4 regions of the Paenibacillus sp. FSL H7-0442 genome follow, and region 3 is predicted to be linked to each of the others. Evidence: a T-box and tRNA genes for the amino acid it is inferred to sense, from the RefSeq annotation. Region 3 holds a T-box; the other regions hold tRNA genes.
The links. A T-box is a leader RNA that pairs with one kind of tRNA and senses whether it is charged. The one in region 3 lies ahead of tyrS (tyrosine--tRNA ligase), so its partner is inferred to be a tRNA-Tyr.
Positions count from the first base shown of each region.

Region 1: it encodes a tRNA-Tyr, which carries the amino acid that the T-box ahead of tyrS (tyrosine--tRNA ligase) is inferred to sense. The anticodon was not compared.
Region 2: it encodes a tRNA-Tyr, which carries the amino acid that the T-box ahead of tyrS (tyrosine--tRNA ligase) is inferred to sense. The anticodon was not compared.
Region 4: it encodes a tRNA-Tyr, which carries the amino acid that the T-box ahead of tyrS (tyrosine--tRNA ligase) is inferred to sense. The anticodon was not compared.

Region 1 covers NZ_CP151963.1:401,298-405,706, forward strand. Annotated here, with positions in the region: rRNA gene MHH57_RS01710 (23S ribosomal RNA) at 1-1,241, shown strand, start outside; rRNA gene rrf (5S ribosomal RNA) at 1,393-1,509, shown strand; tRNA gene MHH57_RS01720 (tRNA-Ala) at 1,579-1,654, shown strand; tRNA gene MHH57_RS01725 (tRNA-Asn) at 1,659-1,734, shown strand; tRNA gene MHH57_RS01730 (tRNA-Ser) at 1,738-1,829, shown strand; tRNA gene MHH57_RS01735 (tRNA-Glu) at 1,847-1,918, shown strand; tRNA gene MHH57_RS01740 (tRNA-Val) at 1,928-2,003, shown strand; tRNA gene MHH57_RS01745 (tRNA-Met) at 2,030-2,103, shown strand; tRNA gene MHH57_RS01750 (tRNA-Asp) at 2,131-2,207, shown strand; tRNA gene MHH57_RS01755 (tRNA-Thr) at 2,221-2,296, shown strand; tRNA gene MHH57_RS01760 (tRNA-Tyr) at 2,301-2,386, shown strand; tRNA gene MHH57_RS01765 (tRNA-His) at 2,406-2,478, shown strand; tRNA gene MHH57_RS01770 (tRNA-Gln) at 2,496-2,570, shown strand; tRNA gene MHH57_RS01775 (tRNA-Lys) at 2,575-2,650, shown strand; tRNA gene MHH57_RS01780 (tRNA-Leu) at 2,665-2,752, shown strand; tRNA gene MHH57_RS01785 (tRNA-Gly) at 2,759-2,833, shown strand; tRNA gene MHH57_RS01790 (tRNA-Cys) at 2,844-2,914, shown strand; tRNA gene MHH57_RS01795 (tRNA-Arg) at 2,941-3,017, shown strand; tRNA gene MHH57_RS01800 (tRNA-Pro) at 3,041-3,114, shown strand; tRNA gene MHH57_RS01805 (tRNA-Gly) at 3,124-3,194, shown strand; gene MHH57_RS01810 (PAS domain-containing protein) at 3,397-4,409, opposite strand, start outside.
Region 2 covers NZ_CP151963.1:4,683,041-4,687,449, forward strand. Annotated here, with positions in the region: gene MHH57_RS20725 (hypothetical protein) at 561-722, shown strand; tRNA gene MHH57_RS20730 (tRNA-Leu) at 768-846, opposite strand; tRNA gene MHH57_RS20735 (tRNA-Cys) at 858-932, opposite strand; tRNA gene MHH57_RS20740 (tRNA-Gly) at 945-1,016, opposite strand; tRNA gene MHH57_RS20745 (tRNA-Gln) at 1,024-1,098, opposite strand; tRNA gene MHH57_RS20750 (tRNA-His) at 1,109-1,181, opposite strand; tRNA gene MHH57_RS20755 (tRNA-Trp) at 1,199-1,272, opposite strand; tRNA gene MHH57_RS20760 (tRNA-Tyr) at 1,280-1,365, opposite strand; tRNA gene MHH57_RS20765 (tRNA-Thr) at 1,371-1,446, opposite strand; tRNA gene MHH57_RS20770 (tRNA-Phe) at 1,469-1,541, opposite strand; tRNA gene MHH57_RS20775 (tRNA-Asp) at 1,579-1,655, opposite strand; tRNA gene MHH57_RS20780 (tRNA-Met) at 1,671-1,747, opposite strand; tRNA gene MHH57_RS20785 (tRNA-Val) at 1,774-1,849, opposite strand; tRNA gene MHH57_RS20790 (tRNA-Glu) at 1,918-1,989, opposite strand; tRNA gene MHH57_RS20795 (tRNA-Ser) at 2,007-2,098, opposite strand; tRNA gene MHH57_RS20800 (tRNA-Asn) at 2,102-2,177, opposite strand; rRNA gene MHH57_RS20805 (23S ribosomal RNA) at 2,245-4,409, opposite strand, start outside.
Region 3 covers NZ_CP151963.1:3,529,166-3,533,574, forward strand. Annotated here, with positions in the region: gene MHH57_RS15515 (AraC family transcriptional regulator) at 1-347, opposite strand, end outside; gene tyrS (tyrosine--tRNA ligase) at 549-1,802, opposite strand; T-box leader at 1,869-2,134, opposite strand; gene MHH57_RS15525 (penicillin-binding protein 1A) at 2,270-4,409, shown strand, end outside.
Region 4 covers NZ_CP151963.1:1,099,184-1,103,592, forward strand. Annotated here, with positions in the region: rRNA gene MHH57_RS04905 (23S ribosomal RNA) at 1-723, shown strand, start outside; rRNA gene rrf (5S ribosomal RNA) at 874-990, shown strand; tRNA gene MHH57_RS04915 (tRNA-Ala) at 1,060-1,135, shown strand; tRNA gene MHH57_RS04920 (tRNA-Asn) at 1,140-1,215, shown strand; tRNA gene MHH57_RS04925 (tRNA-Ser) at 1,219-1,310, shown strand; tRNA gene MHH57_RS04930 (tRNA-Glu) at 1,328-1,399, shown strand; tRNA gene MHH57_RS04935 (tRNA-Val) at 1,409-1,484, shown strand; tRNA gene MHH57_RS04940 (tRNA-Met) at 1,511-1,584, shown strand; tRNA gene MHH57_RS04945 (tRNA-Asp) at 1,612-1,688, shown strand; tRNA gene MHH57_RS04950 (tRNA-Thr) at 1,702-1,777, shown strand; tRNA gene MHH57_RS04955 (tRNA-Tyr) at 1,782-1,867, shown strand; tRNA gene MHH57_RS04960 (tRNA-Lys) at 1,875-1,950, shown strand; tRNA gene MHH57_RS04965 (tRNA-Leu) at 1,962-2,042, shown strand; tRNA gene MHH57_RS04970 (tRNA-Gly) at 2,054-2,128, shown strand; tRNA gene MHH57_RS04975 (tRNA-Arg) at 2,136-2,212, shown strand; tRNA gene MHH57_RS04980 (tRNA-Leu) at 2,225-2,304, shown strand; gene MHH57_RS04985 (hypothetical protein) at 2,569-2,718, opposite strand; gene MHH57_RS04990 (hypothetical protein) at 3,012-3,275, shown strand; gene MHH57_RS04995 (hypothetical protein) at 3,470-3,646, opposite strand; partial or broken gene MHH57_RS05000 (IS110 family transposase) at 3,937-4,169, opposite strand; gene MHH57_RS05005 (hypothetical protein) at 4,208-4,357, opposite strand; gene MHH57_RS05010 (hypothetical protein) at 4,359-4,409, opposite strand, start outside.

The DNA.
Region 1 (4,409 bases), 2.6 Mb from region 3:
AAGGCGCGCGGAAGAACTCTCGTTAAGGAACTCGGCAAAATGACCCCGTAACTTCGGGAGAAGGGGTGCCTCGGTAGGGTGAATAGCCCGAGGGGGCCGCAGTGAAAAGGCCCAAGCGACTGTTTAGCAAAAACACAGGTCTGTGCGAAGCCGCAAGGCGAAGTATACGGGCTGACGCCTGCCCGGTGCTGGAAGGTTAAGGGGAGTGGTAAGCTCGCAAGAGCGAAGCTATGAACCGAAGCCCCAGTAAACGGCGGCCGTAACTATAACGGTCCTAAGGTAGCGAAATTCCTTGTCAGGTAAATTCTGACCCGCACGAATGGCGTAACGACTTGGGCGCTGTCTCAACGAGAGATCCGGTGAAATTTTAATACCTGTGAAGATGCAGGTTACCCGCGACAAGACGGAAAGACCCCATGGAGCTTTACTGCAGCTTGATATTGAATTTGGGTACGATCTGTACAGGATAGGTGGGAGCCGTCGAACTTTGAGCGCCAGCTTGAAGGGAGGCATCCTTGGGATACCACCCTGATCGTATCTAGGTTCTAACTTGGTACCGTAAACCGGTGCGAGGACAGTGTCAGGTGGGCAGTTTGACTGGGGCGGTCGCCTCCTAAAGAGTAACGGAGGCGCCCCAAGGTTCCCTCAGAATGGTTGGAAATCATTCGAAGAGTGCAAAGGCAGAAGGGAGCTTGACTGCGAGACCTACAAGTCGAGCAGGGACGAAAGTCGGGCTTAGTGATCCGGTGGTACCGCATGGAAGGGCCATCGCTCAACGGATAAAAGCTACCCTGGGGATAACAGGCTTATCTCCCCCAAGAGTCCACATCGACGGGGAGGTTTGGCACCTCGATGTCGGCTCATCGCATCCTGGGGCTGAAGTAGGTCCCAAGGGTTGGGCTGTTCGCCCATTAAAGCGGTACGCGAGCTGGGTTCAGAACGTCGTGAGACAGTTCGGTCCCTATCTGTCGTGGGCGTAGGAAATTTGAGAGGAGCTGTCCTTAGTACGAGAGGACCGGGATGGACGTACCGCTGGTGTACCAGTTGTTCCGCCAGGAGCACCGCTGGGTAGCTATGTACGGAAGGGATAAGCGCTGAAAGCATCTAAGCGTGAAGCCCCCCTCAAGATGAGATTTCCCAGTATGTAAGACCCCTTGAAGACGACGAGGTAGATAGGTTGGGGGTGGAAGTGCAGTAATGCATGGAGCTGACCAATACTAATCGGTCGAGGGCTTATCCTAAAGATAAAGCGCAATGAGTTTCGGATCCAGTTTTCAGGGTGTAACCTTGAAGGTATGTACAAGTGACATACGACAAGCGCATGGCTATTCATTCACACAATAAGTGATGAACCGAATAACCTTACGGAAGAATTTGCGTAGCAAATTCATGTTTGGTGGCGATAGCGGAGGGGTTCCACACGTACCCATCCCGAACACGACCGTTAAGCCCTCCAGCGCCGATGGTACTTGGACCGCAGGGTCCTGGGAGAGTAGGACGTCGCCAAGCAACCCCACAATGGGGATTTTTTTCGCCTATCAGGCTATTGATTATACATACAAAATTGATTTTTTAGATGGGGCTATAGCTCAGCTGGGAGAGCGCCTGCCTTGCACGCAGGAGCTCAGGGGTTCGATCCCCCTTGGCTCCACCAATATTCCCTGATAGCTCAGTTGGTAGAGCACTCGACTGTTAATCGAGTTGTCACAGGTTCGAGTCCTGTTCGGGGAGCCATGTGGAGAGGTGTCCGAGTTGGCCGAAGGAGCACGATTGGAAATCGTGTAGGCGCCAAAAGCGTCTCGAGGGTTCGAATCCCTCTCTCTCCGCCAGAATTATTTTATTGCATGGCCCGTTGGTCAAGGGGTTAAGACACCTCCCTTTCACGGAGGTAACAGGGGTTCGAATCCCCTACGGGTCATAGTAATTCGGAGGCTTAGCTCAGCTGGGAGAGCATCTGCCTTACAAGCAGAGGGTCGGGGGTTCGAGCCCCTCAGCCTCCACCATTTGAAAAATAAATAATTATTACTGTCGCGGGGTGGAGCAGTTCGGTAGCTCGTCGGGCTCATAACCCGAAGGTCGCAGGTTCAAATCCTGCCTCCGCAATTACTTTCAACTAAGAGAGTTGCCTCTGGAACCGTGGTGTAGAGGCCCAACATGCCTGCCTGTCACGCAGGAGATCGCGGGTTCGAATCCCGTCGGTTCCGCCATTTAACTTAATATGCCGGTGTAGCTCAACTGGTAGAGCAACTGACTTGTAATCAGTAGGTTGGGGGTTCAAGTCCTCTCGCCGGCACCATTTTGGAGGATTAGCGAAGTGGCCAAACGCATCAGACTGTAAATCTGCTCCCTTACGGGTTCGGTGGTTCGAATCCATCATCCTCCACCAGTCTTTTCATAATCATATGGCGGTCGTGGCGAAGTGGTTAACGCACCGGACTGTGACTCCGGCATTCGTGGGTTCAAGCCCCATCGGCCGCCCTTTATTCTTAATTTATTGGGGATTAGCCAAGCGGTAAGGCAACGGACTTTGACTCCGTCATGCATAGGTTCAAATCCTATATCCCCAGCCATTAAGAGCCATTAGCTCAGTTGGTAGAGCACCTGACTTTTAATCAGGGTGTCGAAGGTTCGAGTCCTTCATGGCTCACCATTTATAATTATTTTGCGGTCGTGGCGGAATTGGCAGACGCGCACGGTTCAGGTCCGTGTGGGCTAACCCCCCGTGGAGGTTCGAGTCCTCTCGACCGCACCATATTTTGCGGACGTGGCTCAGCGGTAGAGCATCGCCTTGCCAAGGCGAGGGTCGCGGGTTCGATTCCCGTCGTCCGCTCCATTATCCATACGGCGCCATAGCCAAGTGGTAAGGCAAAGCTCTGCAAAAGCTTCATCCCCAGTTCAAATCTGGGTGGCGCCTTGACTACTCATTATGGAATTTAATATGCGCCCTTAGCTCAGCTGGATAGAGCGTTTGACTACGAATCAAAAGGCCGGGAGTTCGAATCTCTCAGGGCGCGCCATTTCTTAAAAAAATGTATAATGTCGGGATGTAGCTCAGCTTGGTAGAGCACCTGGTTTGGGACCAGGGGGTCGCATGTTCAAATCGTGTCATCCCGATACTGTTTTGCGGGTGTAGTTCAATGGTAGAACTCCAGCCTTCCAAGCTGGTAGCGTGGGTTCGATTCCCATCACCCGCTTTTTGCTATAGCGGATTCTTGTTGCCTCAGTGGTGACACCTTATAAATAAAGAGAGCCTGTCTGGGGACAGAGCTCTCTCTTTTTTTGTATTTATCCTCATGTAATCCACAATGTGTTGATTATCCATAATCTTCGGTATCGGTGTATATCGTTCTGATCATGCAACTGGTATACACCGATAACCGATCTAGTGGACAGTTTTTACACGGGAATGGTCAGCTGGATGGAGGTTCCCTCGTCTGGAGCAGAGGTTATGCTCATAAATCCCCCTACCCCTCTAGCTCGTTCTTCCATACTGAACAATCCAACTCCCTCTCCTTGGGACTTTCCAGAGAATCCAATGCCTTTATCCCGAATGGTCACTTGTATCATTTCATTTTGATCCTCAACGTCGACATATGCCTCTGCTACATCTGCGTATTTGGCTACATTCGTTAATGCCTCTTGTACAATCCGATAAATTGCAATTTCCTTGCGAATATCAACCCGTTTACGTAGATTGCATTGAAAATGCACCTCAATCCCGTAATGAGAACAGAAGTTTTCAATATAGGTTCTTATGGCTGGGACGACACCCAGATCATCCAGAACTGAGGGACGAAGTTCCCACGCTAGACCACGAACATCTTTGATGATGTCGGTCACCTGCGAACGGAGATTCTCCAGAGTAGCACTAGGTTGTTCGGCAAGTTGGCTATCCAATTGGATAATAAGTGAAAATAAGCTTTGCCCTATCCCATCATGCAGCTCTCTTGAAAAGCGTTTACGTTCTTCTTCCTGTATTTGCATGACTTGTGTCATCATAGACTGAAGTTCAGCTTCTACTCTCTTCAGTTTAGTGACCTCATTGCGGATCGCTAAGTACTGATAGGGTTTACCTTCCTCGTCCATAAACGGAACGATCGTAGTATTCACCCAGTAGTAGCTGTTATCTTTAGCACGATTACGTATTTCTCCTTGCCATACCTCACCTGAACGGATCGTAGTCCACAGGTTTTTCATGAAGGCGGGGGTATGATAGCCTGAATTAATGAGACGATGATCCTGACCGATCAGCTCTTCACGACTGTATTGCGAAATCTCACAGAACTTGTCGTTTACGTACTGAATAATACCTCGATGATCGGTCAAAGCAACGATGGAAGACGTATCTAGAGCAAATTTCAGATTGGATAATTGGTGGAGTGAGTTACGCAGCGCATGAAGAAAAGGGG
Region 2 (4,409 bases), 1.2 Mb from region 3:
ATTGCTGGTGAATCCGAACAGGCGATGCTCCATTCTAGCCAGCACCGATCTGACACTGGAGGCGACCTAGATCATCGAACTTTATACCGCCCGGTTCAAAATCAAATGTACCTTCTGGGCGCTAAAGCAATCCATCGGCGGATTCAGCTACCACTTTTGTAGCAAATCCATTCCGAAGCTCAACCGGTATTTGAAAAAGGATCGGGTTCACCCTCTGGAGTTGTTGGAAGAGGAGAAAGCGTAACGGGACATCCGCCTAACTGTAAAGATGAGAATGGTAAACGATAACCGAAATGGATCCCTACGGAGCTTAAATAAAAGGAACCAAGAAAAGAGCCGAAATCTTGCTTCAGGAAGCCAGGAAGAATTATCATATGGAAGGACAAGCACTCGCGGTTGAAAACGAAGATATGCTGTAAGAGTAAAAGCGGCTACTCTATCCGGTAATCTGCCACTGGTGGACACGTTCTATGAGCTTCTGATTCGTATGAAGGAATAACAGGAATCCTATCGCTTATCTTCTGACAATTCTTATTGTCTTGAATACCTGGAGTATATTTATGTATATTTATGTAGATGTATTAGGGGTAAGCATGAAAGAAGTTCAGGAATGGTTAGGCCACAGCGATTATGCAACAACGGCAAATATTTATTCGCATCTGGAATACAACTCAAAGGTGTCTTCAGCTCAAGCAATGAGTGGGGTACTAAAGCTCAAATAAAAAAAAGCTCACTAGAGAATGTCTCTAATGAACTCTTTTAGTTAATACCGGCGAGAGGACTCGAACCTCCACGGTTTCCCACTCGATTTTGAGTCGAGCGCGTCTGCCATTCCGCCACGCCGGCGTATTCAATTATGGAGGCGCCACCCAGATTTGAACTGGGGAATAAAGCTTTTGCAGAGCTTTGCCTTACCACTTGGCTATGGCGCCAGAGTATAACAAAGCGGACGACGGGAATCGAACCCGCGACCCTCGCCTTGGCAAGGCGATGCTCTACCGCTGAGCCACGTCCGCATAAAGATGGCTGGGGATATAGGATTTGAACCTATGCATGACGGAGTCAAAGTCCGTTGCCTTACCGCTTGGCTAATCCCCAATAAGTAAAGGGCGGCCGATGGGGCTTGAACCCACGAATGCCGGAGTCACAGTCCGGTGCGTTAACCACTTCGCCACGACCGCCGCAAGTAATGAATAATTGGCAGGGGCAGCAGGAATTGAACCCACACCAACGGTTTTGGAGACCGTTGTTCTACCTTTAAACTATGCCCCTATAAAACTGGTGGAGGATGATGGATTCGAACCACCGAACCCGTAAGGGAGCAGATTTACAGTCTGATGCGTTTGGCCACTTCGCTAATCCTCCAAAAATGGTGCCGGCGAGAGGACTTGAACCCCCAACCTACTGATTACAAGTCAGTTGCTCTACCAGTTGAGCTACACCGGCACATAAAATATTCAATTAAAAGTGGCTCGGGACGGAATCGAACCGCCGACACGAGGATTTTCAGTCCTCTGCTCTACCGACTGAGCTACCGAGCCTTAGAATAAGGCTCTTCATTACACGTTATAATACTAATGGCGGAACTGACGGGATTCGAACCCGCGATCTCCTGCGTGACAGGCAGGCATGTTAGGCCTCTACACCACAGTTCCATAATAATTTTTAATTGGTTGCGGGGGCAGGATTTGAACCTGCGACCTTCGGGTTATGAGCCCGACGAGCTACCGAACTGCTCCACCCCGCGACAATAATAAATATAAAATTTTCAAATGGTGGAGGCTGAGGGGCTCGAACCCCCGACCCTCTGCTTGTAAGGCAGATGCTCTCCCAGCTGAGCTAAGCCTCCACACCGAAACACTTTTCATATTATACCATAATAAACTTTTTATTGCAAGTTTTTTTATGATATTTTTATGACCCGTAGGGGATTCGAACCCCTGTTACCTCCGTGAAAGGGAGGTGTCTTAACCCCTTGACCAACGGGCCATACAATAAAATAATTATGGCGGAGAGAGAGGGATTCGAACCCTCGAGACGCTTTTGGCGCCTACACGATTTCCAATCGTGCTCCTTCGGCCAACTCGGACACCTCTCCATATGGCTCCCCGAACAGGACTCGAACCTGTGACAACTCGATTAACAGTCGAGTGCTCTACCAACTGAGCTATCAGGGAATATTAAGCATTTGTTTCAAGGTTACACCCTGAAAACTGGATCCGAAACTCATTTGCGTTTTATTTTTAGGATAAGCCCTCGACCGATTAGTATTGGTCAGCTCCATGCATTACTGCACTTCCACCCCCAACCTATCTACCTCGTCGTCTTCAAGGGGTCTTACATACTGGGAAATCTCATCTTGAGGGGGGCTTCACGCTTAGATGCTTTCAGCGCTTATCCCTTCCGTACATAGCTACCCAGCGGTGCTCCTGGCGGAACAACTGGTACACCAGCGGTACGTCCATCCCGGTCCTCTCGTACTAAGGACAGCTCCTCTCAAATTTCCTACGCCCACGACAGATAGGGACCGAACTGTCTCACGACGTTCTGAACCCAGCTCGCGTACCGCTTTAATGGGCGAACAGCCCAACCCTTGGGACCTACTTCAGCCCCAGGATGCGATGAGCCGACATCGAGGTGCCAAACCTCCCCGTCGATGTGGACTCTTGGGGGAGATAAGCCTGTTATCCCCAGGGTAGCTTTTATCCGTTGAGCGATGGCCCTTCCATGCGGTACCACCGGATCACTAAGCCCGACTTTCGTCCCTGCTCGACTTGTAGGTCTCGCAGTCAAGCTCCCTTCTGCCTTTGCACTCTTCGAATGATTTCCAACCATTCTGAGGGAACCTTGGGGCGCCTCCGTTACTCTTTAGGAGGCGACCGCCCCAGTCAAACTGCCCACCTGACACTGTCCTCGCACCGGTTTACGGTACCAAGTTAGAACCTAGATACGATCAGGGTGGTATCCCAAGGATGCCTCCCTTCAAGCTGGCGCTCAAAGTTCGACGGCTCCCACCTATCCTGTACAGATCGTACCCAAATTCAATATCAAGCTGCAGTAAAGCTCCATGGGGTCTTTCCGTCTTGTCGCGGGTAACCTGCATCTTCACAGGTATTAAAATTTCACCGGATCTCTCGTTGAGACAGCGCCCAAGTCGTTACGCCATTCGTGCGGGTCAGAATTTACCTGACAAGGAATTTCGCTACCTTAGGACCGTTATAGTTACGGCCGCCGTTTACTGGGGCTTCGGTTCATAGCTTCGCTCTTGCGAGCTTACCACTCCCCTTAACCTTCCAGCACCGGGCAGGCGTCAGCCCGTATACTTCGCCTTGCGGCTTCGCACAGACCTGTGTTTTTGCTAAACAGTCGCTTGGGCCTTTTCACTGCGGCCCCCTCGGGCTATTCACCCTACCGAGGCACCCCTTCTCCCGAAGTTACGGGGTCATTTTGCCGAGTTCCTTAACGAGAGTTCTTCCGCGCGCCTTAGAATTCTCTTCTCGCCTACCTGTGTCGGTTTGCGGTACGGGCACCTTCTCCTGGCTAGAGGCTTTTCTTGGCAGTCTGAGATCATGACCTTCGCTACTATAATTTTCGCTCCCCATCACAGCCCAGCCTTAACGATGTGCGGATTTGCCTACACACCAGCCTCACTGCTTAGACGGACATCCATCCGTCCGCGTCACTACCCTACTGCGTCACCCCATCGCTCATAGCGGATTACGGTGGTACAGGAATTTCGACCTGTTGTCCTTCGACTACGCCTATCGGCCTCGCCTTAGGTCCCGACTTACCCTGAGCGGACGAACCTTCCTCAGGAACCCTTAGGCTTTCGGCGGATCTGATTCTCACAGATCTTTTCGTTACTCATACCGGCATTCTCACTTGAATGCAGTCCAGCGCTCCTTACGGTACACCTTCAACCCGCATTCAACGCTCCCCTACCCCTGATGCAATGCATCAAGCCATAGCTTCGGTGGTGTGTTTAGCCCCGTTACATTTTCGGCGCAGAGTCACTCGACCAGTGAGCTATTACGCACTCTTTCAATGGTGGCTGCTTCTAAGCCAACATCCTGGTTGTCTGTGCAACTCCACATCCTTTCCCACTTAACACACACTTGGGGACCTTAGCTGATGGTCTGGGCTGTTTCCCTTTCGACAATGGATCTTAGCACTCACTGTCTGACTCCCGGAACTAAATCTATGGCATTCGGAGTTTGACTGAGCTTGGTAACCCTTGCGGGCCCCGCACCCAATCAGTGCTCTACCTCCACGATTCTTCTTTCCGAGGCTAGCCCTAAAGCTATTTCGGGGAGAACCAGCTATCTCCGGGTTCGATTGGAATTTCTCCGCTACCCCCACCTCATCCCCGCATTTTTCAACATGCGTGGGTTCGGGCCTCCAGTGCGTGT
Region 3 (4,409 bases):
ATTTTGCTTTGTCCAGGAAGCTCAATATCACTGTTACGATATTTCCCAGGGGTGATCCCAAAATTCTTTTCAAAAGCGCGGGTAAAGGCTTCTTGCGAGTTGTACTGAAACTCAATAGCAATGTCCAACACTTTTTGATTGGATTGTTTTAGCTGTTCAGCCGCCTCGGACAATCTTCTCCTTCTTATATACTGTTGAACCGTAAAACCCGAAATGGCCTGAAAAACCCGCTGGAAATGAAAAGCTGAAAAGCATGCCTGTGAAGCAATATCGGCAATTTTTAGATCCTCCCGGAGATTCAATTCAATAAACTCAATCGCACACTGAATTCGTTTAAAATAGTCCATATAATCCTTCCCCACACTCGTAATTGTTCTGATTATCGATCCTACACCCAAATTGTGCAACCCACGTTTTCATTATGTATAACTCTTCACCTACATGTTTGATTATTTGTGCTAAGTTTACCATGACTTTTCACTTGGCAGAAATAAAAAAGCAACGCTGAGATCGAGACAATCTCAGCGCTGCTTTTGAATATATTTTCATTATCCAAGCTTGATTTTAGCAAATTTCCGTTTACCTACCTGCACAATGTCGCCTTCCTTCGGCGTGTATGCTTCGTTCACATCGGTCCATTTCTCTTCGTTAATTTTGACCGAACCCTGCTGAATACTGCGCTTGGCTTCACCGTTAGATGCTGCAAAGCCCAGATGAGTCAGCAACTGGATCACACGAATGCCACCTTCTTCTAACTGATCAGCCGTCAAGGTGAACTCTTCAATATCGTCAGGCAGCGCGCGCTGCTGGAATACGGTCACAAAATGCTGCTTCGCTGCTTCCTCTGCTTCTTCACCATGGTACATGCGCACTAACGTTCCAGCCAGCTTCATTTTGGCATCACGTGGATGCACTGAGCCTTCCTTAACACCTTTCGCCAGCTCTGCCAACTCCTCGTTGTTGATATCCGTTGCAAGCTCAAAATATTTCAGCATCAGCTCATCAGGAACGGACATGGATTTTCCGTATATTTCGTTCGGCTCCTCATCAACACCAATGTAGTTCCCCAAGCTTTTACTCATCTTCTGAACTCCATCCAGCCCTTCAAGCAATGGTAAAGTAATAGTAGCCTGTGGCTCAACTCCGTATTCTTTTTGCAGGGTTCTACCCATCAGAAGATTAAACTTCTGATCCGTTCCCCCTAATTCAATATCGCTTTGGAGAGCCACGGAATCCATGCCCTGCATCAGCGGGTAAAAGAACTCATGGATGCTGATCGGCAATCCGTTTTGGTACCTTTTTGTAAAATCATCCCGTTCCAACATACGGGCAACCGTTACTTTGGCCGACAGGGTTACTACATCAGCAAAAGACATTGGCCCTAACCATTCGGAATTGTAAAATACCTTTGTTTTTTCAGGATCGAGAATTTTAAAAATTTGTTCCTTGTATGTTTGGGCATTGCGCTGTACATCTTCTTCAGTCAGTTGCTTACGAGTCTCCGATTTACCTGTCGGATCACCAATTCTGCCTGTAAAATCTCCGATAATCAGTTGTACTTGATGGCCTAATTCCTGGAACTGGCGCAGTTTGTGCATAACAACCGTATGTCCGATGTGAATGTCGGGAGCAGATGGATCAAGGCCCAGCTTAATTTTGAGTGGCTCGCCGCTAACGACCGATTTGATCACCTTACGCTTCAGCTCATCCTCCGGTACAATTTCCGCTACACCCCGCTGTATCACCTCTAGCTGTCGTTCTACCTCTACCTGCTGCTCTGGCTTCAATTCTTCCCACTTCATCCTGTATACCTCCTATTTTCCATCCAAAATATTACATATTAGACAAACCAAAAAGCCCCTTTCATCCCAAGGGACGAGAAGGAGCTACTCGCGTTACCACCCTAATTAAAGAAACGCATGTCAAAGACAGACATTTCTTTCACTTCATTCCTATAACGGGCCTACACCCGGTACTGGATTACTATGGTGCTTCGCAAACCTGCAAAAGCTTTCCATTCATCCAGACAGCTCCAGACGGTAATTCAAAGGAGGGACGCTACCGATTCACACCACCCATCGGCTCTCTGTACAACGTGAATCCGCCTTCTACTGAAGTCTTTCTCTGCTTTTCACGATATTTACTTTGACCTATTTATAACACACTGCTTTTATGTAGTCAACGACACCAAAAGACAGGCTTTTTAGCATATGGGTTCATTTTGTAATTTTATGCTATAATAATGGCTGTTATAAAGGAGGAAGACTTAATGGTTGAAGAAAAAAACAATGTATCAGAGCCAAAGCCTTCCCGCTTGCGGACAACCATGCGAAGGCTCGGCCGTGTCATAAAGTGGGTCGTCATCATCGGTTTTATGGGGGCACTATTTGCAGGAGGGGCGGCCGCCGGCTATGTTGCTTCTATTGTAAAAAGCGAACCCGTGCGTTCCAGATCCATGATCCTACAGGAAGTAGATAAGAATGCAATTACAGGCTTCGCTTATTTCAATGATGGCTCTCCCATCGGACAACTTCGGACAGAAGAAGATCGAAGACCTGTCACGTTTAAGGAGATTCCACAACTCGTCATTGACGCAGTCATTGCCATTGAAGATAATCATTTTTACGAGCATAAAGGTGTCGATCTATCGGGAACACTGCGTGCTGTGAAGCAAAAGGCGCTGCATGAATCCGTACAAACCGGGGGTAGTACCCTCACCCAGCAGCTTGCGCGTCGTGTCTTTCTAAATCTCGATCGCACGGATGATCGCAAGGTCAAAGAAATTTTGCTGTCTCTGCGCCTTGAGCGCTTCCTAAGCAAGCAACAAATTATTACGGCCTATCTTAATAAAGTACCTTTTGGTAACGGTTCAAGCGGTTACAACGTCTTTGGCATTAAAGCAGCGGCCAAAGGTATCTTTAATGAGAATGATCTGAACGAGCTTAATATAGCCCAGGCTGCCTATCTGGCAGGTTTGCCACAGCTTCCTTCTTCCTATTCTGCTTACAACGGTAAGGGTGAGTTTAATGAAGCTGGCTTTAAAAGAGCCATCAACCGCCAGCACCTGGTGCTCAGTCGAATGCTGGAGGAGAACAAAATCAATAAAGCACAGTATGATGAAGCGATGGCTTTTGATATCAAAAAATCTCTCGCACCACGTACTGTTAAGGCTTATAACACCTATCCATATCTTATGATAGAAACAGAACGACAAGCTGCGCAGGCACTCATGTCTGTCACCAATCCGGGTCAAGCAGCTAATGCCAGTGCAGATGCCAAAACCAAGGACGATAATGATTTGCTCAAAGAAGCTGAACAGCAGCTTCGCACAGGCGGTTATATGGTGTACACCACCATTGATAAGAGCGTATACAAATCTATGCGTCAAATTGCAGAAAATAAGAATAACTTCTCTGCCACTAGTAAAACCAAGGGTGACGAACAAGCAGCGGCTATTCTGATTCAGCATAAAACAGGCGCCATTCTTGGAATGATGGAAGGTCGGGACTTCCAAAAGGAGCAGATGAATTATGCCACCCAGATGGTTCGTCAGCCGGGTTCGGCAATGAAACCGATTGCTGCCTATCTCCCTGCATTGGACAGCGGTCTTGTGCAGCCTGGTAGTATCGTGGATGATGCCCCTATTATTTTGAAAGATGGCAGTAATGGGTATCACATTCCGAAAAATTCTAACAACCGCTATCAAGGATTGGTCACGGCGCGTTATGCACTGAATCAATCGCTCAATACGATAGCACTCAAGCTGTTTAACGAAAAAGTAGGGATCAGCAAAGCCTGGGCTTTTGCCAAGAAGCTGGGCATCACCACCTTGGAATCCAGTGATAACAACGCCCAAACGGGTGTACTTGGCGGCTTGGCCCATGGGGTGACCGTCGAGGAGCTTACGAATGCATATGGAGCCATTCCAAATGGCGGTGTGTTTAATGACGCCTATATGATCGAAAAGATTGTGGATTCGCAAGGCAATATTATATACAAGCATCAGCCTAATCCTGTGCAGGCCTTCTCACCGCAAACCGCCTACCTGATGACAGATATGTTGCGTACAGCCGTGTCGGAGGGCACAGGCAGACTGGTGAAGCGGAACTTTGACCAATCCGGTAAGATTCCGATTGCCGGCAAGACAGGCACTACGCAATCCTACACTGATGTTTGGTTCGAGGGCTTTACGCCTGACGTCACACTGGGTGTATGGGTTGGTTACAAGCAACCTGTCAATAAGCTTGAAACGAAAGTCCAAAAAGAGCGGGCTCGCCGCTTATGGGCTCTAATCATGAATGAAGTAACAGCTAAAGATGCTCAGCTGTTCCAAACGGACAGCTTCAAGAGACCTGACGGCATTGTAAGCCGTACAGCATCCGCATATGGTTCGGACATTTATAACAGTA
Region 4 (4,409 bases), 2.4 Mb from region 3:
GGATACCACCCTGATCGTATCTAGGTTCTAACTTGGTACCGTGAACCGGTGCGAGGACAGTGTCAGGTGGGCAGTTTGACTGGGGCGGTCGCCTCCTAAAGAGTAACGGAGGCGCCCCAAGGTTCCCTCAGAATGGTTGGAAATCATTCGAAGAGTGCAAAGGCAGAAGGGAGCTTGACTGCGAGACCTACAAGTCGAGCAGGGACGAAAGTCGGGCTTAGTGATCCGGTGGTACCGCATGGAAGGGCCATCGCTCAACGGATAAAAGCTACCCTGGGGATAACAGGCTTATCTCCCCCAAGAGTCCACATCGACGGGGAGGTTTGGCACCTCGATGTCGGCTCATCGCATCCTGGGGCTGAAGTAGGTCCCAAGGGTTGGGCTGTTCGCCCATTAAAGCGGTACGCGAGCTGGGTTCAGAACGTCGTGAGACAGTTCGGTCCCTATCTGTCGTGGGCGTAGGAAATTTGAGAGGAGCTGTCCTTAGTACGAGAGGACCGGGATGGACGTACCGCTGGTGTACCAGTTGTTCCGCCAGGAGCACCGCTGGGTAGCTATGTACGGAAGGGATAAGCGCTGAAAGCATCTAAGCGTGAAGCCCCCCTCAAGATGAGATTTCCCAGTATGTAAGACCCCTTGAAGACGACGAGGTAGATAGGTTGGGGGTGGAAGTGCAGTAATGCATGGAGCTGACCAATACTAATCGGTCGAGGGCTTATCCTAAGATAAGACGCAATGAGTTTCGGATCCAGTTTTCAGGGTGTAACCTTGAAGGTATGTACAAGTGACATACAACAAGCGCATGGCTATTCATTCACACGATAAGTGATGAACTGAATAGCCGTACGGAAGAATTTGCGTAGCAAATTCATGTTTGGTGGCGATAGCGGAGGGGTTCCACACGTACCCATCCCGAACACGACCGTTAAGCCCTCCAGCGCCGATGGTACTTGGACCGCAGGGTCCTGGGAGAGTAGGACGTCGCCAAGCAACCCCACAATGGGGATTTTTTTCGCCTATCAGGCTATTGATTATACATACAAAATTGATTTTTTAGATGGGGCTATAGCTCAGCTGGGAGAGCGCCTGCCTTGCACGCAGGAGCTCAGGGGTTCGATCCCCCTTGGCTCCACCAATATTCCCTGATAGCTCAGTTGGTAGAGCACTCGACTGTTAATCGAGTTGTCACAGGTTCGAGTCCTGTTCGGGGAGCCATGTGGAGAGGTGTCCGAGTTGGCCGAAGGAGCACGATTGGAAATCGTGTAGGCGCCAAAAGCGTCTCGAGGGTTCGAATCCCTCTCTCTCCGCCAGAATTATTTTATTGCATGGCCCGTTGGTCAAGGGGTTAAGACACCTCCCTTTCACGGAGGTAACAGGGGTTCGAATCCCCTACGGGTCATAGTAATTCGGAGGCTTAGCTCAGCTGGGAGAGCATCTGCCTTACAAGCAGAGGGTCGGGGGTTCGAGCCCCTCAGCCTCCACCATTTGAAAAATAAATAATTATTACTGTCGCGGGGTGGAGCAGTTCGGTAGCTCGTCGGGCTCATAACCCGAAGGTCGCAGGTTCAAATCCTGCCTCCGCAATTACTTTCAACTAAGAGAGTTGCCTCTGGAACCGTGGTGTAGAGGCCCAACATGCCTGCCTGTCACGCAGGAGATCGCGGGTTCGAATCCCGTCGGTTCCGCCATTTAACTTAATATGCCGGTGTAGCTCAACTGGTAGAGCAACTGACTTGTAATCAGTAGGTTGGGGGTTCAAGTCCTCTCGCCGGCACCATTTTGGAGGATTAGCGAAGTGGCCAAACGCATCAGACTGTAAATCTGCTCCCTTACGGGTTCGGTGGTTCGAATCCATCATCCTCCACCAGTTTTACGAGCCATTAGCTCAGTTGGTAGAGCACCTGACTTTTAATCAGGGTGTCGAAGGTTCGAGTCCTTCATGGCTCACCATTGTATTACATGCGCGTGTGGCGGAATTGGCAGACGCACTAGACTTAGGATCTAGCGTCTTTGACGTGGGGGTTCAAGTCCCTCCACGCGCATCTTGTTTTTTGCGGACGTGGCTCAGCGGTAGAGCATCGCCTTGCCAAGGCGAGGGTCGCGGGTTCGATTCCCGTCGTCCGCTCCATTTATTAGTCCCCTTAGCTCAGCTGGATAGAGCGTTTGACTACGAATCAAAAGGTCGGGAGTTCGAATCTCTCAGGGGACGCCATTAACTTCATAAGCCGGTGTGGCGGAATTGGCAGACGCGCGCGACTCAAAATCGTGAGGGAAACCGTGGAGGTTCGAGTCCTCTCACCGGCATCTATTTCGGATGTAGCTCAATGGTAAAACTCAGCCTTCTAAGCTGGTAGCGTGGGTCCGATTCCCATTACCCGCTTTATATATATGAAAAAGGAGAGATGGCTTATTTTTATGCCATCTCTCCTTTTTTACTTTTAAACTGTTTTTATCGACATCACAAGCAGTAGAAACTCCAAGCCAATCTCCTCCATATACTTAAGTTTCAGCTCGTAGTTCAATTCTTGAAGGCAATATCAGCATGCAGACAGAAAATTTCATCGGAAATTACCCCGCCTCCAGCACCCCGCAACCTAACTCTGGTATCGGCGAGAGAAGCAACCGCACCAGATCCAAAACTTCAATCTGCTTACCGTTCAATAGGCTTTGAGCGAAGCGCTGACCGGAGTCTTCTTCGTCTGAGAAGCAACTGGACATGGTGACCATGGATATCACGATGCCAGATATGACAGGTGCACACGAGGCTTTCTATGGATAGGGCGTACAACTAACGAGGAACGATAGTTAAATAACACACAATGTTGAGCAGGCGCTTCAAGTCTGCTCTCTTTTTATTAAACTAAAGGGCAGGATAGTTATAAATATGTTAAAATAAGGGAGAATAAAATCAGAGGTGAGCTAATGTTCAATCCGAAGATCTTCTTCTATTAGTTGTGTCTAAGGTCATGGCTTCAAATGCCAAAATCTAACCCGGCACAACGGGGATGAAGATGTTTACACGGGAAGAGATTCAATTCTGGGAAGATGAGAAACAGCAAAGTCTGGAGATCAATAATAAGCCCAAAGATCCAAGAAAAGAGAAGCTTAAGGATTTCCGTAAAGGAATCAAGAGTGTTCATTACAACAAAGAATGTAAGATAGCAAGAAAAGATGATTATCGTCTGTATAGAACAAAAATGAAACGACTGATGCGTAGTGAAGAATACGAGCTCCTACACAGTTACAAACGAACGAGTGGTTGGATTACTTGGTAAATTAGGTAGCCTTTGAATGAACTCATCCTATTGTTGAAGTGAGTAGCAGTAGGGCAGTTCATGAGGGGCTGCTTTTTTTCATTGAGCTAACGGGCAGTTTAGTTGAACAAGATAAGTGGAGGTTTTATGTTGCATTTGACGCAAACTGTGAAGGAGGAAGCTGGGAAAATGATAGCTAAGTGTAAAGTGTTGAGTTAACTATCCAGCTTGTTTGTTGATGTCTTTAATGTTTGTGCAGCCTCATCGAGATAGATATCTAAATAAGTACCATCAGTAAATTTAATAACCACAGCATTAGTAGTGATGGCGACATCTTCAATCGTCCTACCTTTAAGTTTTTCAGGTATAACTTTGAAATTAGTCGATTCCACATTCATCAAATCCTTTCATTGATTACACATCTTAGTAATCGGTAATAAGTATATAAAACCTATATTAGTCTAACACTTCTCATAATAAAAGTAAAAGATGAATGATAGAAATACTGAACAGTACGAAGATATTGTGTAATAAAAGAAAGCGTGCTTATTCAACTAACGAGGAACGTTAGTTAAATAAAGAACAGCGGTAGTCTAGGACTTTCTCCTTTTTCAGTCCAAGGATGCCGCTATTACTATATTCAATTCAGTCTAATACTATATTTTTATCAGACACCGGCTTTCAGAACGGCATCAGAGGTGGGGAACTCCAATAAGGTTTTCAACGACACCGCAGAATGAAGATCTCCGATAAACACCCTTGTATTCAGGAGACATCTGATCCAATGCGGCTTGGAACTGCAGTTTAATTTGAATATATAGACCGGTAAACGCGTCATGCTGTCGCGATAAGTTTCGGAGATTCAAGCAACTGAACGCCCCTTGTTTTATAATGATCAAAGTCTTCTTTGTAGAAATAAAATCATCTTCGGTTGATTACTCCTCGGGTAAAAGTTATGAACGGTTGACCTTGGCTTCAAAACGCTTTTCCAGCTCGTCCCAGTTGGGTGTAGGGACCCGGGTCTGTTCCTTCCAAAGGTGAAACACGCAGCTCAAAGCTACGATTTCCCCTACGGATCCGTCAACCAGTCGGCTGATCGGCATCCTATGATAAATTTTCGTAAAAAGGCGCATCAACGCCGATCGTTTGCGGATT